Regions from separate parts of the Spirillospora sp. NPDC127506 genome, predicted to be linked through region 2. Evidence: riboswitches for the same ligand, from Rfam matches in the RefSeq annotation. Region 2 holds a riboswitch; the other holds the start of a gene.
The links. A riboswitch is a leader RNA that binds a small molecule or an ion and turns the genes downstream of it on or off. The one in region 2 is predicted to bind glycine.
Positions count from the first base shown of each region.

Region 1: it holds a riboswitch for glycine, as region 2 does, so the genes downstream of both, gcvT (glycine cleavage system aminomethyltransferase GcvT) here and gcvP (aminomethyl-transferring glycine dehydrogenase) in region 2, are expected to answer to the same signal.

Region 1 is NZ_JBEORG010000001.1:306,261-314,183, forward strand. Features, by position in the region: gene ABTW95_RS01480 (helix-turn-helix transcriptional regulator) at 1-572, shown strand, start outside; gene ABTW95_RS01485 (L-serine ammonia-lyase) at 559-1,929, opposite strand; gene glyA (serine hydroxymethyltransferase) at 1,986-3,242, opposite strand; gene gcvH (glycine cleavage system protein GcvH) at 3,239-3,628, opposite strand; gene gcvT (glycine cleavage system aminomethyltransferase GcvT) at 3,644-4,783, opposite strand; glycine riboswitch at 4,855-4,940, opposite strand; glycine riboswitch at 4,945-5,040, opposite strand; gene ABTW95_RS01505 (hypothetical protein) at 5,090-5,446, opposite strand; gene ABTW95_RS01510 (M50 family metallopeptidase) at 5,679-6,977, shown strand; gene cds1 (L-cysteine desulfhydrase Cds1) at 6,967-7,923, opposite strand, start outside.
Region 2 is NZ_JBEORG010000035.1:2,254-10,176, reverse strand. Features, by position in the region: gene gcvP (aminomethyl-transferring glycine dehydrogenase) at 1-2,132, opposite strand, end outside; glycine riboswitch at 2,192-2,302, opposite strand; glycine riboswitch at 2,303-2,397, opposite strand; gene ABTW95_RS27440 (lysylphosphatidylglycerol synthase transmembrane domain-containing protein) at 2,692-5,166, shown strand; gene ABTW95_RS27435 (MerR family transcriptional regulator) at 5,170-5,766, opposite strand; gene ABTW95_RS27430 (bifunctional nuclease family protein) at 6,245-6,715, opposite strand; gene ftsR (transcriptional regulator FtsR) at 6,858-7,547, opposite strand; gene odhI (oxoglutarate dehydrogenase inhibitor Odhl) at 7,591-7,923, opposite strand, start outside.

The DNA of each region.
Region 1 (7,923 bases), on a different contig from region 2:
TCGTCGGCCCCGGGGTCGAGATCGACGCCGAGGTGCTCGTGACGCTCGCGCGGGCCTGCCGCGACGCCGTCCGGGTGCGGTTCCGGTACGCCGCCCCCGGCGGCGGGGAGCGGGAGCGCACGGTGGAGCCGGTGCGGATGGTCGCCACCGCCCGCCGCTGGTACCTGATGGCCTGGGACGTCGACCGCGGCGACTGGCGCACGTTCCGGCTCGACCGGATGCGCGAGGTGGCGGCGACGACCTGGCATTTCCGGCCGCGGGAGCATCCGGACCCGGTCGCCTACGTCCAGCGCTCCGTCACGGAGGCGCCTTACCGCCACCTCGCCCGGGTGCGGCTGCGGGCCGAGGCCGCCCGGGTGCGGGAGCTGGTGCCGCCCCAGGTGGGCCGGGTCGAGGAGGACCGCGACGGCTGGTGCGTCCTCGTCGCGGGCGGGGACGATCTCGATTGGCTCGCCGTGCACGTGGTGCGCCTGGGCTTCGAGGCCGAGGTGCTGGAGCCCGCCGAGCTGCGGGCCGCCGCCGCCCGGCTCGCCCGCCGCCTGGCGGCGATGTCCGGGGTCAGCATTCGATGACGTTGACGGCCAGGCCGCCGCGCGAGGTCTCCTTGTACTTGTCGAGCATGTCGCGGCCGGTGTCCCGCATGGTCTTGACGGCCTTGTCGAGGGTGACGAAGTGGCGGCCGTCGCCGCGCAGCGAGATGCGCGCGGCGCTGATGGCCTTGATGGCGCCGATCGCGTTCCGCTCGATGCAGGGGACCTGGACCAGGCCGCCGACCGGGTCGCAGGTCAGGCCGAGGTTGTGCTCGATGCCGATCTCGGCGGCGTTCTCGACCTGCTCGGGGGTGCCGCCCAGGACCTCGGTGAGGCCGGCGGCGGCCATGGAGCAGGCGGAGCCGACCTCGCCCTGGCAGCCGACCTCGGCGCCGGAGATCGAGGCGTTCTGCTTGAACAGGACCCCGATCGCGCCCGCGGTGAGGAGGAAGCGGACGATGCCCTCGTCGCCGCCGGGCAGGAAGCGGTCGTAGTAGTGCAGGACGGCCGGGACGATGCCGGCGGCGCCGTTCGTGGGGGCGGTGACGATGCGCCCGCCGGCGGCGTTCTCCTCGTTCACCGCGAGCGCGAAGAGGGTGACCCAGTCCATCGCGTGGAGCGGGTCGGACGCCTTCTCGGCCGAGAGCCCGCGGTGGAGCTGGGGCGCGCGGCGGCGCACCTTCAGCCCGCCGGGGAGGAGGCCCTCCCGGGTGCAGCCCCGGGCCACGCAGTCCTGCATGACGCGCCAGAGGGCGAGCAGCTCCTCGCGGACCTCCTCGGGGGTGCGGCCGAACGCCGTCTCGTTCTCCAGCATCAGCGCGGAGACGGACAGGCCCGTCTCGCGGCAGCGGTCGAGGAGGGCGGCGGCCGTGTCGAACGGGTGGGGGAGGACGGTGTCGTCGGCCTTGATGCGGTCGGCGCCGGTGGCGTTCTCGTCCACGACGAAGCCGCCGCCGACCGAGTAGTAGACCTTGGACCGCAGCTCTTCGCCGCCGCCGGCGTAGGCGGTGAAGCGCATGCCGTTGGGGTGGCCGGGCAGCGACTCCCTGCGCTCGAAGCGCAGGTGCTCGTTGACCACGAAGGGGATGTCGTGGTCGTCGAAGAGGCGCAGCGCCCCGCGTTCGCGGATCGCCGCCAGGCGTTCGTCCACCCGGTCCACGTCGACCAGTTCCGGCTTGTCGCCCTCCAGGCCGAGCATGACGGCCTTGTCGCTGCCGTGGCCCTTACCGGTGAGGCCTAGCGAGCCGTAGAGCACGACCCGCACCGAGGCGGTCTTCTCCAGCAGCCCGTCGCGTTCCAGGCCGCGGGCGAAACGGTGGGCCGCCGCCATCGGGCCGCCGGTGTGGGACGACGACGGGCCGATGCCGATCTTGAACAGGTCGAAGACGCTGATGGCCATGAGCTACCTCGTTGTAGCTGCGCCCCCTCCCGGCGGCGGGAGGGGGCGCGGAGACGTCACAGGTCGGGATACAGGGGATGCTCGTCCGCCAGCGCCTTCACCCGGGCCGCGAGGGCGTCGCGGTCGAAGGACGGCTGGAGGGCGAGCGCGATCACGTCCGCGACCTCCGCGAAGTCGTCGGCGGTGAAGCCGCGGGTGGCGAGGGCCGGCGTGCCGATGCGCAGGCCGGACGTGACCATCGGCGGGCGCGGGTCGTTCGGCACCGCGTTGCGGTTCACCGTGATGCCGACGTCGTGCAGGCGGTCCTCGGCGTCGCGCCCGGTGAGGTCGGAGTCCACCAGGTCGACCAGGACGAGGTGGACGTCCGTCCCGCCGGTGAGGACCTTCACGCCCGCCTTGGCGGAGTCCTCGGCGAGGAGGCGCTCCGCGAGCAGCTTCGCGCCCTCGACGGTGCGGGCCTGCCGGGCCTTGAACTCCTCCGACGCGGCGATCTTGAGGGCGACGGCCTTGGCGGCGATCACGTGCTCCAGCGGGCCGCCCTGCATGCCGGGGAACACCGCCGAGTTGATCTTCTTGCCGAACTCCTCGCGGGCGAGGATCAGCCCGCCGCGCGGGCCGCCGAGCGTCTTGTGCGTGGTCGTCGTGACGATGTCCGCGTGCGGGACCGGCGACGGGTGCAGCCCCGCCGCGACGAGCCCGGCGAAGTGCGCCATGTCGACCATGAGCAGCGCCCCGACCGAGTCGGCGATCTTGCGGAACGCCGGGAAGTCGAGCTGCCGCGGGTACGCCGACCAGCCCGCCACGATCATCTTGGGCCGGTGCTCGGCCGCGAGCGAGGCGACCTCGTCCATGTCGACCAGGCCGTCCTCGGCGCGGACGTGGTACGGCACCACGTTCAGCGTCTTGCCCGAGTAGTTCAGCCGCATCCCGTGGGTCAGGTGGCCGCCGTGCGCGAGGTCGAGCCCCAGGATCGTGTCGCCGTGCTGCAGCAGCGCGAAGTACACCGCCGTGTTGGCCTGCGCCCCGCTGTGCGGCTGGACGTTCGCGTGCTCGGCGCCGAACAGCGCCTTCGCCCGGTCGATGGCGAGCTGCTCGGTGACGTCGACGTACTCGCAGCCGCCGTAGTACCGCCTGCCCGGGTAGCCCTCGGCGTACTTGTTCGTCAGCACGGAGCCCTGCGCCTCCAGCACGGAGACCGGCGCGAAGTTCTCCGACGCGATCATTTCCAGCGTGGACTGCTGGCGGCGCAGCTCCGCGGCGACGGCCTCGGCGACCTCGGGATCGGCCGCCGCGAGGGAGTCGTAGAGGCTCATGCTTCCTCGATCAGCTTCTCGTAGGCGGCCGAGTCGAGCAGGTCGCCGGGCTCGTCGGAGATCCGCACCTTGAAGATCCAGCCCTCGCCGTACGGGTCGTCGTTGATCACCTTCGGCTCGTCCACCACCGCGCTGTTGATCGCGGTGACCTCGCCGCTGACCGGGGAGTACAGGTCGCTCACCGACTTGGTCGACTCGACCTCGCCGCAGGGCTCGCCCGCCTCGACGGTGTCGCCCTCGGACGGCTGCAGCTCGAGGTAGACGATCTCGCCGAGCGCGTCGGCGGCGTGCGCCGTGATGCCGACGGTGACGATGCCGTCCTCGCCGCCGAGGCCGGACACCCACTCGTGCTCTTCGCTGTAGCGGAGCTGCTCCGGAACGCTCACGATGTTCTCTCTCTTTCAGGGACGCTTGTAGAACGGCAGGTCGACCACGTCCACCGGCTCGTGCCGGCCGCGGACGTCCACGGCCAGGCCCGACTCCTCGACGCCGCTGTCGAGGTAGGCCAGGGCGATCGGCTTGCCCAGTGTGGGCGAAGGGGCGCCGCTCGTCACCACCCCGCACGGCGTGCCGCCGGACGTGACGACCTGGTACCCCTTCCGCGGCGCGCGACGCCCGCGCGCGGCCAGTCCCACGAGCCTACGGCCCGGCGGGGTCTGCGCCTGCGCCGCCAGGGCCGCCTTGCCCACGAAATCGACGGGCTTGTCCAGCTTCACGACCCGGCCGAGGCCCGCCTCGAACGGGTTGGTCTCGGCGGTCAGCTCGTTGCCGTACAGCGGCATGCCCGCTTCCAGGCGCAGCGAGTCGCGCGCCGCGAGCCCCGCCGGGACGACCCCGTCCACCGCGGCGAGCGCCCGCCACAGCGGGACCGCGTCGGAGGCGTCCACGAACAGCTCGAAGCCGTCCTCGCCCGTGTACCCGGTGCGGGCGACCAGCGCGTCGACGCCCGCGACCCGGTCCGCCAGGATCGCGTAGTACCTGAGGCCGGCGAGCGTCGCCTCGGTGAACCGTTCGAGGATCTCCTGCGAGCGCGGGCCCTGCAGGGCGATCAGCGCGTAGGCGTCGGAGCGGTCGTCGACGACCGCCTCGAAGCCCGCCGCCCGCTCGGTCAGCGCGTCCCGGACGACGGCGGTGTTCGCGGCGTTCGCGACGACCATCCAGGTCTGCGCTTCGCCCCCGCGGCCGCCTCCCGCCGCCTCCCGGTCGGCGAGCCGGTACACGATCAGGTCGTCGAGGACGCCGCCGTCCGGCGCGCAGAGCATCGTGTAGCGGGCCTTGCCGACCGCCATCGGGGACAGGTTCCCGACCAGCGCGTAGTCGAGGGCCGCCCCGGCGCCCGGCCCGGACACGAAGATCTCCCCCATGTGCGACAGGTCGAACAGCCCGGCGCCGGTGCGGACGGCCTCGTGCTCGGCCGTCTCGCTCCTGTAGCGCAGCGGCATCAGGTAGCCGGCGAAGTCGACCATGTTCGCGCCGAGGTCCCGGTGGACCTCGTGCAGCGGGGTGGTCTTCGGCTCGGCGGACTTTGACTCGGCGGACATCGGTTCGGCTCCTTCGTCACGGGCGCGTGGTCCATCGTCCCACTCGCGCACCGGGCGTCTCGGTGCCTCCCCCTCTGTCATCTGCGCCTGAGAGCTTCACCCGCCTGCACGCGGGCTTTCACCTTCGGCGGGGGACCGGGTCCCCGCTTTCCAGAGGTCGCCTGGCCCGTGCGGTCCGTGGGCCTGAGAGGTTCCGGGGAGGATTTGCTCCTTCGGCGCCCCACGCCGGCTGCGTGGGACTCTCCCGCACGGGATCAACGGCTGACCGCAAATCTAGCAGCGGCCCTGCCCCGCGACCACCCGCCGTCAGCCCGCCGGCGACGGCGACGCGGACAGCGACCTCACGCACGCCCGCAGGGCCGCCTTCATCTTCTCCAGCTCCGCCTTGCCGGGCGTCGTCGACGGGTTCGGGCTCGGCAGTTTCACGCCCTGGCGGTGCATGCAGTCGTTGAACCTCTCGGCCGCGCTGGACGGTCCGGGCGTCGGCGCGCCGCCTTTCCCGGGCGCGCCGGACGGCGCCGACGCCGGTGCCGAGGCCGCGGGCGAGGGCGGTGCGCCTTTGCCGTCGCCGGAGCCGCCGTCGCCGGAGCCGCCGTCGCCGGAGCCGCCGCATCCGCTGAGCGCCAGCACGAGCGCCAGCACCGCCACATGACCGAGCTTCAAGGTGGACCTCCGTGCACCGGGGACGGGACCGGCCCATGATGCGCGGGCGGGGCGGCGCGCGGATATCGCGGCGCGTGCCAATGCCGCGGGCCCGGTTTAGCAACTCGCATCAAACGGGCGTCCGCGCAGTCTCGGTTGACTTAAACCGGATCGGGTTCCGTAACGTACCCTGAGTTGGTCACCCGAGATCACCCGCGGTGAGCGCGGGCGCACGAGTTGAAGGGCACGCCGGATGGTCTACCTGGCGGGAATGCTGATCCTGTTCTTCGGCCTGCTGGTGTCCATCGCGCTGCACGAGCTCGGGCATTTCTCCTTCGCCAAGCTCTTCAAGGTGCGGACGACCCAGTTCATGGTCGGGTTCGGGCCGACGATGTGGTCCAGGCGCAAGGGCGAGACCGAGTACGGCGTCAAGTGGATCCCGCTCGGCGGCTACATCCGCATGATCGGGATGCTGCCGCCGCGCAAGGGCGACGCCCCCGGGCAGGTGCGGCAGGTCAGCACCGGCCCGTGGCAGGGGCTCATCGAGTCGGCCCGCGGCGCCGCGATGGAGGAGATCAGGCCGGGCGACGAGGACCGCGTGTTCTACGCCAAGAAGTGGTGGCAGAAGATGCTCATCATGTTCGGCGGCCCCGCGATGAACCTGGTGCTCGCGGTGATGTTCTTCGCGATCCTGCTGATGGGGATCGGCGTCAAGCAGCCGCAGCCGGTGATCGAGCAGGTCCACGACTGCATGGTGCCCGCCAGCCAGTCGCAGCTGAAGGACTGCCCGGCGAACGCCGCCCCCACCCCGGCCGCGCAGGTCGGGCTGAAGGCCGGCGACCGTATCGTGTCGTTCGGCGGCAAGAAGATCGACGACTACGACGAGCTGCGGGTGCTGATCCGCGACAGCGGCGGCAGGACCGTCCCGATGACCGTCGAGCGCGGCGGGCGGAACCTGCGGCTCGACGTGCCGATCACCCGCAACCAGATGCACGACCTGGACGACCCCGACAAGATCGTCAACGTCGGGTTCCTCGGCATCACGCCGGCGCAGGCGATGGAGCGGCAGGGGCCGGGCGCGGTCGCGAGCACGATGACCGACCTGACCGCGCGCACCGCGGGCGCGCTCTTCCGGATGCCGCAGAAGATGGTCGGCGTCTGGAACGCCGCGTTCGGCGACGAGAAGCGCGACCCGAACGGGCCGGTCGGCGTCGTCGGCGTCAGCCGGATCGGCGGCGAGGTCGCCGCGTCCCACGACTACACCGGCGCCGAGAAGGTGTCGTTCTTCGTGATGCTGCTCGGGTCGCTGAACCTCGCGGTCGGGCTGTTCAACCTCGTCCCGCTGCTCCCGCTGGACGGCGGCCACATCGCCGGCGCCCTGCTGGAGGCCGTGAAGAAGGCGTTCGCGAAGATCTTCCGCAGGCCCGACCCCGGCTACGTGGACGTCGCCAAGGCGCTGCCGGTCACGTACGTGATGGCGGTCGTGCTGATCGTCATGGGCGGCCTGCTGATCTACGCCGACCTCGTGAACCCCGTCACCGTCACGGGATAGCGGGCATCTCGCCCGTCTTCCGGAAATCGTTCAGCGCGGCGAGGTAGGGCTCGATGTCGAGGCCCTGCGCGGCGAGCCACGCGTCCGACCCGTAGGTGCCGGAGTAGCGCTCGCCGCCGTCGCAGATCAGCGTGACGACGCTGCCGCGCTCGCCGCGCGCCCGCATCTCCGCGATCAGCTCCGCCGCGCCCCACATGTTGGTGCCGGTCGAGCCGCCCACGTTGCGGCCGCTGACCTCGGCCGTCCAGCGCATCGCCGCGACGGACGCCGCGTCCGGCACCCGGATCATCCGGTCGATGACCGTCGGCAGGAACGACGGCTCCACGCGGGGCCGGCCGATGCCCTCGATCCGCGAGCCGGCCGCCGTCCGGTCCGGGTCGCCGTCGGCGAACGAGCCGTGGAACGCCGAGCCCTCGGGGTCGACGACGGCGAGCCGCGTCTGGAACCGCCGGTAGCGCGCGTACCGGCCGATCGTCGCGGACGTCCCGCCGGTGCCCGCGCCGACCACGATCCAGGACGGCTCCGGGAACCGCTCCAGCCGCATCTGCTCGAAGATCGACTCGGCGATGTTGTTGTTGCCGCGCCAGTCCGTCGCGCGCTCGGCGTAGGTGAACTGGTCCATGAAGTGCCCGCCGCACCCGGCCGCGAGCCGCCGCGCCTCGTCGTAGATCGCGGACGGGTCGTCCACCAGGTGGCAGCGGCCCCCGTGGAACTCGATCAGCTGGATCTTCTCCGGGCTGGTCGAGGCGGGCATCACCGCGATGAACGGCAGGCCGAGCAGCCGCGCGAAGTACGCCTCCGACACCGCCGTGGACCCGCTGGACGCCTCGATGACCGTGGTGTCCTCGCGGATCCAGCCGTTGGCCAGCCCGTAGAGGAACAGCGACCGCGCGAGCCGGTGCTTCAGCGAACCCGTCGGGTGGACCGACTCGTCCTTCAGGTACAG
Region 2 (7,923 bases):
CCGCCGTGCGGGATGCAGAACGTCTTGTGCAGGTTGAGGTGCGAGACGTCCGAGCCGAACTCGCCGGGGCGGGCGAGGCCGACGAGCGCGTTCAGGTTGGCGCCGTCGACGTAGACCTGGCCGCCCGCCTCGTGGACGGCGCCGCACACCTCGGTGATCGTCTCCTCGAAGACGCCGTGCGTGGACGGGTAGGTCACCATGATCGCGGCGAGCCGGCCGCGGTGCTGGTCGATCTTGGCGTGCAGATCGTCCAGCGCCACGTTGCCGCCCTCGTCGCACTTCACGACGACGACGCGCATCCCGGCCATGGCGGCGCTGGCGGCGTTGGTGCCGTGCGCCGAGGAGGGGATCAGGCAGACGTCGCGGTGCTCCTCGCCGCGGGACGCGTGGTAGCCGCGGATCGCGAGGAGCCCGGCCAGCTCGCCCTGCGAGCCCGCGTTCGGCTGGACGGACACCTTCGCGTACCCGGTGATCTCGGCGAGGGCGTCCTCCAGCTCGCCGATCAGCTCGAGGTAGCCGGCGGCCTGGTCGACGGGCGCGAACGGGTGGATGTCCGCGAACTGCGGCCAGGTGATCGGCTCCATCTCGGCGGTCGCGTTCAGCTTCATCGTGCAGGAGCCGAGCGGGATCATGGACCGGTCGAGCGCGACGTCCTTGTCCTGGAGGCGGCGCAGGTAGCGCAGCATCGCGGTCTCGGAGCGGTGCGCGTGGAAGACCGGGTGGGTGAGGTAGGGGCTCTCGCGGCGCAGCGCGTCCGGGATCGCCTCGGCGGCGTCGCCGGCGGGGGCGGCGCCGAACGCGTCGAGGACGGCGGCGACGTGCTCGGGCAGCGTGGTCTCGTCGCAGGCGACGCCGACGCGGTCGGGGCCGTCCTGGCGCAGGTTGATCCCGCGCTCGCGGGCCGCGGCGACGACCTCGGCGGCCCGTCCGGGCACGCGGGCGAGGACGGTGTCGAAGAACGCGCCGTGCACGACCTCGACGCCGGCGGCGCGCAGCCCGGCGGCGATCTCGGCGGCGCGGCGGTGCGCGCGCTGCGCTATCGCGGCCAGCCCCTCGGGGCCGTGGTAGACGGCGTACATGCCCGCCATCACGGCGAGGAGGACCTGGGCGGTGCAGATGTTGCTGGTGGCCTTCTCGCGGCGGATGTGCTGCTCGCGGGTCTGCAGCGCCAGCCGGTAGGCGGTCGCGCCGTCGGCGTCGACGGACACGCCGACGAGGCGTCCGGGCAGCTGCCGCTGGATGCCCTCGCCGACCGCCATGTAGCCGGCGTGCGGGCCGCCGAAGCCGTAGGGGACGCCGAACCGCTGCGCGGAGCCCACGGCGATGTCGGCGCCGGACTCGCCCGGCGGGCGCAGCAGCGTCAGCGCCAGCAGGTCGGCGGCCACGACCGCCTTCGCGCCGCGCTCGTGCGCCTGCGCGATGACCGGCGCCAGGTCGCGGACGGCCCCGGACGCGCCCGGGTACTGCAGCAGGACGCCGAAGAAGTCGCCGTCCGGCAGCCCCTCGGACAGGTCTGCGGTCACCACCTCGATGCCCAGCGGGACCGCCCGGGTCCGGATGACCTCGGCGGTCTGCGGGAGCGCGTCGGCGTCGACGAGGAACGTCCCGGGCTCCTTGCGCTTGGACACGCGGTGCGCGAGGGCCATCGCCTCGGCGGCGGCGGTGCCCTCGTCCAGCAGGGAGGCGTTCGCGACGGGCAGCCCGGTCAGGTCGGCGACCACGGTCTGGAAGTTCAGCAGCGCCTCGAGCCGGCCCTGCGAGATCTCCGGCTGGTAGGGCGTGTAGGCGGTGTACCAGCCGGGGTTCTCCAGGACGTTCCGCATGATCACGCCGGGGGTGGTCGTCCCGTGGTAGCCGAGGCCGATCATGGACGTCAGCACGGTGTTGCGGGACGCCAGCTCGCGGAGCCGGTCCAGCGCGGCGGACTCGCTGAGCGCGGGCGGCAGGTCCAGCGGGCGGCCGGTGCGGATCGCGGCGGGGACCGCGGCGTCGATCAGCGCCTCGGCGCCGGAGTAGCCGATGGCGGCCAGCATCCGGGCGTGGTCGTCCGGGCCGGGGCCGATGTGCCGGTCGGCGAACACGGCGCGCGGCCGCTGCGGCGCGGCCACGGGGGCGAAGAACTGGGCGGTCATGGAGAGCCTCCTGGCTGCTGCGGTCGCTCAGGTCCGCCGCCGGCGCGGGCCGGCGGCAGGTCTCCCCCTCTGTCATCGGCACCTGAGAGCTTCACCCGCGCGGCGGGATTTCCCCTTCGGTGAGCCGCCTTCCCCGCCCGCGGGGATCGACGCCTGCTTTCCAGAGGTGCCTCGCCCGAGCGGTCCTTTTGCCTGAGAGGTTCCGGGGAGGTTGCCCCTTCGGCGCCCCGCGCTGGCTGCACGGGGTCTCTCCCGCCCAGGGTCGACGGCATGTCCTCACGAAACCCTACCCAAAGCCGGGTCCTTGCGGTCGTCCCGGGCCCCGGCGGGTGGGGGCGTCCCCCGCGCGGACACGGGTGCCGTCCCCACCGCCCCGGGTGGTACCGGCCGGTACGATGTGCTCACTCACCTGGGACAAGACGGACCTCGGGCCACGGGGACGGAGATGGGGCTGCGAGGTGCACGCGCGACCGGCCGGGGGCCGGGACGGCACTCGACGCCGCGCCCCGGATTCTGGGACGCTGATCACGATGGCGGACGGTCAGGGCGGCGGTACGGCGTGACACAGACCCACGACGGCACGGTGCGCCCGCGGCACGGCGCGACCGCCGGCGTGCCCGTCGACGAGCCCGCCCAGCCCGACCGGATCCGCCGGCCGTCCGACGCGATCAGGTTCGCGGCGTCGGTGGTGGGGCTGGCGGCGGTGATGCTGCTGGTGTCGATCGCGCAGCAGACCACGCACGGCCTGCAGACCGACATCGCGGAGGGCACCGCGCACGCGCCGCGGCTGCTGCTGACGCTGGCGACGCTGGTGTCGAGCTTCGGGGTGCTGGCGGTGCCGATCGCGTTCGCCGTCGAGCGGCTGTTCCGCAAGGACGGGACGCGCGTCGCGATCGCGCTGCTCGCCGCCGTGATCGCGTTCGGGATCACGGTGGGCCTGGACGACCTGGTGGTGCGGGCGGCGCCGGGCGGCGTGCTCGACTCGCTGATCTGGGGCGGCACCGAGACCGCGCCCGTGCACACCGACATCGCGCCCGTGATCGCGTTCGTGAGCGCGGTCGGGATGGCGGGCCGCGCCCGTTGGCAGGCCGCGACCTGGACCATGATCGGGCTGGCGGCGCTGACCGGGCTCACCGCGTCCTACGCCTCCGTCGCCGCGCTCGCCGCCACCTACTGCCTCGGCCGCGCCATCGGGCACGGCACGCTGTACGCGGTCGGCACGCCGAACCCGCGGCCGGCGGGCCGGGCGGTGGTGGCGTCGCTGGAGCGGCTCGGGCTGCGGCCGAAGCGGGGCGCGCGGCTCGACGAGCCCTCCGACGACACCGAGGACGGGCGCCGCTACGGCGTCGTCCTCGCGCCCGGCGGCGGCGGGTACGGCGCCCGCCCGCCCGCCTGCCGGGGCGTCCACGGCGACTGGGACCTGGAGGTCCGGGTCCTGGACCGCGACCAGCAGACCGCCGGGCTGCTGTACCGGATCTGGCGGCTGCTGCGGCTGCGCGGCGCCACGAGCGGGCGGACGCTGCGGTCGCTGCGCCGGTCGCTGGAGCAGGAGTCGCTGATGGCGTACGCGGTGGACGCGGCGGGCGCCCGCACCCCGCGGCTGGCCGGCACCTGCGAGGTCGGCACGGAGGCGGCGCTGCTGGCCTACGAGCACGTGCCGGGGCGGCGGCTCGGCGACGTCCCCGACGAGGAGGTCACCGACGAGCTGCTCACCGACATATGGCGGCAGTTCCGGGCGATGCAGGGGGGCCGGCTCGCGCACCGGCGGCTGCAGGACGGGGCGCTGCTGATCGGCGAGGACGGCCTCGCCTACGTGACCGACCTGCGCGCCGGGGAGACGGCGGCGGGCGATCTGGCGCTGCGGCTCGATCTGGCGCAGCTGCTCACCACGCTGGCGCTGCGGGCCGGGCCGGAGCGGGCGGTGCGGACCGCCGCGTCGGTGCTCGGCGAGGAGGCGCTCGGCGGGGCGGTGCCGCTGCTGCAGCGGGTGGCGCTGTCCCGGACGACGCGGCAGGCGCTGCGGCGCGACCGGGAGTTGCTGACCCGGATCCGGGAGCAGATCGTCCGGCTGAAGCCGGAGGTCGAGGCGGCGCCGGCGCGGCTGGAGCGGTTCCGGCCCCGCACGATCGTCAGCGTGGTGGCCCTGTCGTTCGCCGCGTACATCGTCATCCCGCAGGTGACCAGCCTGGACGTCGGCTACCTGGCGGCCACGGCGAGCTGGCACTGGGTCGCCGCGGCCCTCGGCGCGGCGGTGCTCAGCTATGTCGCGGCGGCGTTCATGCTGATGGGCTTCGTCCCGGAGCGCCTGCCGCTGGGCCGGACGGTCCTGGTGCAGGTCGCCGCGTCGTTCGTGAAGCTCGTCGCGCCCGCCGCGGTGGGCGGCGTGGCGGTCAACACCCGCTTCCTGCAGCGCTCGGGGGTGCGGCCGGCGCTCGCCGTGGCGAGCGTGGGGGCATCGCAGCTGGTCGGGATGGTCACGCACATCCTGCTGCTCGTCCTGTTCGGCTTCCTCACCGGCTCGACCGCGAAGGCGACGCAGGACTTGGCGCCGTCCCGGACGATCGTGATCGCGGTGCTGGCGCTGGGGCTTCTGGCCGGCCTGACGCTGACGGTGCCCCGCGTCCGCCGCGTGGTCACGTCGCGGCTGAAGAGCATGTTCTCGGGCGTGGTCCCCCGGCTGGTGGACGTGCTCCAGTCCCCGACGAAGCTGTTCACCGGCATCGGCGGCACGGTGCTGCTCACGCTCGCGTTCGTCCTGTGCCTGGACTCCTCGATCCGCTCGTTCGGCGGTTCGCTGCCGTGGACGACGGTGGTGCTGGTGTTCCTCACCGCGAACGCCGTGGGTTCGGCGGCGCCGACGCCGGGCGGCCTGGGCGCCGTGGAGGGCGCTCTCACCCTCGCGTTGACGATCTCGGGGCTCTCCGCGGAGACGGCGACGTCCGCGGTCCTTCTGTACCGGCTCTTCACTCTCTGGCTGCCGGTGCTGCCGGGCTGGGGGGCGTTCGCCTACCTGCAGCGCAAGGAGGCGCTCTGAGCGTCAGCCGGTGCGGCGCGCCCGCCGGCGGTTGGCGAGCTCATCGTGGGGGTGGTGGGGAGGGTCCGCGGCGGCCCGTTCCCCGGGGAGTTCGGCGAGGCTGCCCTCGACCTCCTGCCAGACGCGTCCGAGCGCTATGCCGAACACGCCCTGGCCGCCTTGGAGGAGGTCGACGACCTCGTCCGCCGACGTGCATTCGTAGACGCTGACGCCGTCGCTCATCAGGGTGATCTGCGCGAGGTCCCGCACGCCGCGATCCCGCAGGTGCGTGACGGCCGTCCGGATCTGCTGGAGCGACACGCCGGTGTCGAGCAGCCGCTTCACGACCTTGAGCACCAGGATGTCGCGGAAGCTGTACAGCCGCTGGCTGCCCGAGCCCTGCGCGGCGCGCACGCTCGGCTCCACCAGTTTCGTCCGCGCCCAGTAGTCGAGCTGCCGGTAGGTGATCCCCGCCGCGGCGCACGCCGTCGGGCCGCGGTAGCCGACATCCTCCGGCGGCACGGACACCTGCGTGTCGAAGAGCAGGCCCTGCTCTCCGGCACGGCGGGACGCCATGTGCCTGTCGGGGGTCGCCTTGCCCTCGCCGCTGCTCACCGCCACGCGGACCTCCGGCTTCTATCATCCCGTGGCGGTTCGTCAAGGGGGTTTGACGAATTACACCACGGGTGTTCCACCAGCACGGTAGGTGCCGGTCAGGGTGTGGTCAACGTTCACCGTCGGCGCGTCGCATGCCCGGATGAACCGGCTTCACGTGGGCAAACTGCGCACCTCCGCCACCTGTGCACTCCTACCCCGATGGGCCGCCGTCAAAAACCACCAGCTCCAGGACGATGTGGCATTTATGACAAACCTCCCCCAAGCCGCCACCAACCGCCCTTGCGCGGGCGGCTTCGGCTCCACGCCGCGGCGGCGAGCCCTGAACGAGGCGCACAGGAGCCCCACTGCGACCGTGCGGGTTCTGCCTTGGGCTGAGCCGGGAGAAGGGAGGGGCGGGGATCAGGGGTTCCCTGGCGCCGTCACCCCGGGCGGGCGGGAAACCGGGGCCGGCGAGCTGCGATCAGAGGGCTGGGGCGGCGGGCTATCCGGCGCGGCCGAAGTCCTCCGGGGAGATCGTGTCGAGGAACTCGCGGAACTTCTCCACTTCGTCCTCCTGCTCGTCGGGGATGGCGACGCCGGCCTCTTCGAGGACGTCCTCGCTGGCGAAGATGGTGGCGCCGGTGCGCAGGGCCAGGGCGATGGAGTCGGACGGGCGGGCGCTCACCTCGACGCCATTGGAGAAGATCAGGTCGGCGAAGAAGATCCCCTCGCGCAGGGCCGTGATGTTCACGGTGCGGAGCTGGACGCTGAGGGCGTCCAGGACGTCGCGGAACAGGTCGTGGGTGAGCGGCCGGGCGGGCAGCACCCCCTGCTGCGCGAAGGCGATCGCGGTCGCCTCGACCGCCCCGATCCAGATGGGCAGGTAGCGATCGCCCTCCGTCTCCTTCAACAGGACGATCGGCTGATTGGAGGGCATCTCGACCCGGACGCCGACGACCTCCATCTGCTTCACAGCGGCTCCCTGCTGGTTCTCGCGTTCTCGATCACCACTCGCAGCGGATCGATTCCTGACCGAACCATGTAGCCAACGTACACCCAGGGCCGGACAGCTCGTCGCGCCGCCGGGGCGGGAAAATCCTCCGCGGCGGGCATGATCAGTGGTCGAGGCTTTCGCTGAGCCCGGCGCTGACCAGGGCGGCGTGGAGCTTGACCGACAGCGCGGCGATCTCGCGGGCGGTTTCGGCGGCCTCCTCGTGGGCGCCGCGGCCGCGGCGGCGCAGCTGCGGGGCGACCATCTGCTCGATCAGGGCGACCTGGCGGTCGGCGGCGGCCTTGACGGCCCGCAGGTGCCGGACCTCGAAGCCGAACTCGCCGAGCGCGGCGGCGATCCGGCAGATGCCGAGGGCGTCGCCCTCGTAGTGGGCGCCGGTGCGGTGGACGAGGCCGTACTCCTCCAGGCGGGTGAGGAGCGCCTCGTCGATGCCGGCGCCGTCCAGGAGCTGGCGGCGGGTCAGCCGGACGGCGGGGTCGGGGGCGGTGGTGTCGGCGGCCACGAGGGTGCGGGGGCGGCGCCGGGACGGTTCGCGCGCGCCGAGCGGTGGGACGCTCTCGCCGCGGTCGCGGGCCTCCAGATACCGGCGGATCACGCGCAGCGGCAGGTAGTGGTCGCGCTGCGCGGTGAGGACGAACCGGAGGCGCTCCACGTCGGCGTCGCAGAACTTGCGGTAGCCGGAGGGGCTGCGGCGCGGTTCGACGAGCCCCTCGGACTCCAGGAACCTGATCTTGGAGATGGTGATGTCGGGGAACTCGGGCCGCAGCAGCCCGAGGACGTCCCCGATCGTCATCGGGGACCGGGCAGGCTCCGCGTTCAACGCCCCTCCCGTTCCGTCAGCCGTGCGCCGGGTTCGTCAGGAACACCAGCCGGAACTTGCCGATCTGCACCTCGTCGCCGCCGGACAGGCCGGCCTGGTCGATCCGCTGCCGGTTGACGTAAGTGCCGTTGAGGCTGCCGACGTCGCGGACGGAGAAGGTGCCGCCCTGGCGGGTGAACTCGGCGTGCCGCCGGGACACGGTGACGTCGTCCAGGAAGATGTCGCTCTCGGGGTGGCGCCCGGCGGACGTGCGGTCCTTGTCGAGCAGGAACCGGCTGCCGGCGTTCGGGCCGCGCTTGACGACGAGCAGGGCGGTGCCGGGGGGCAGCGCCTCCATCGCCATCTGGTC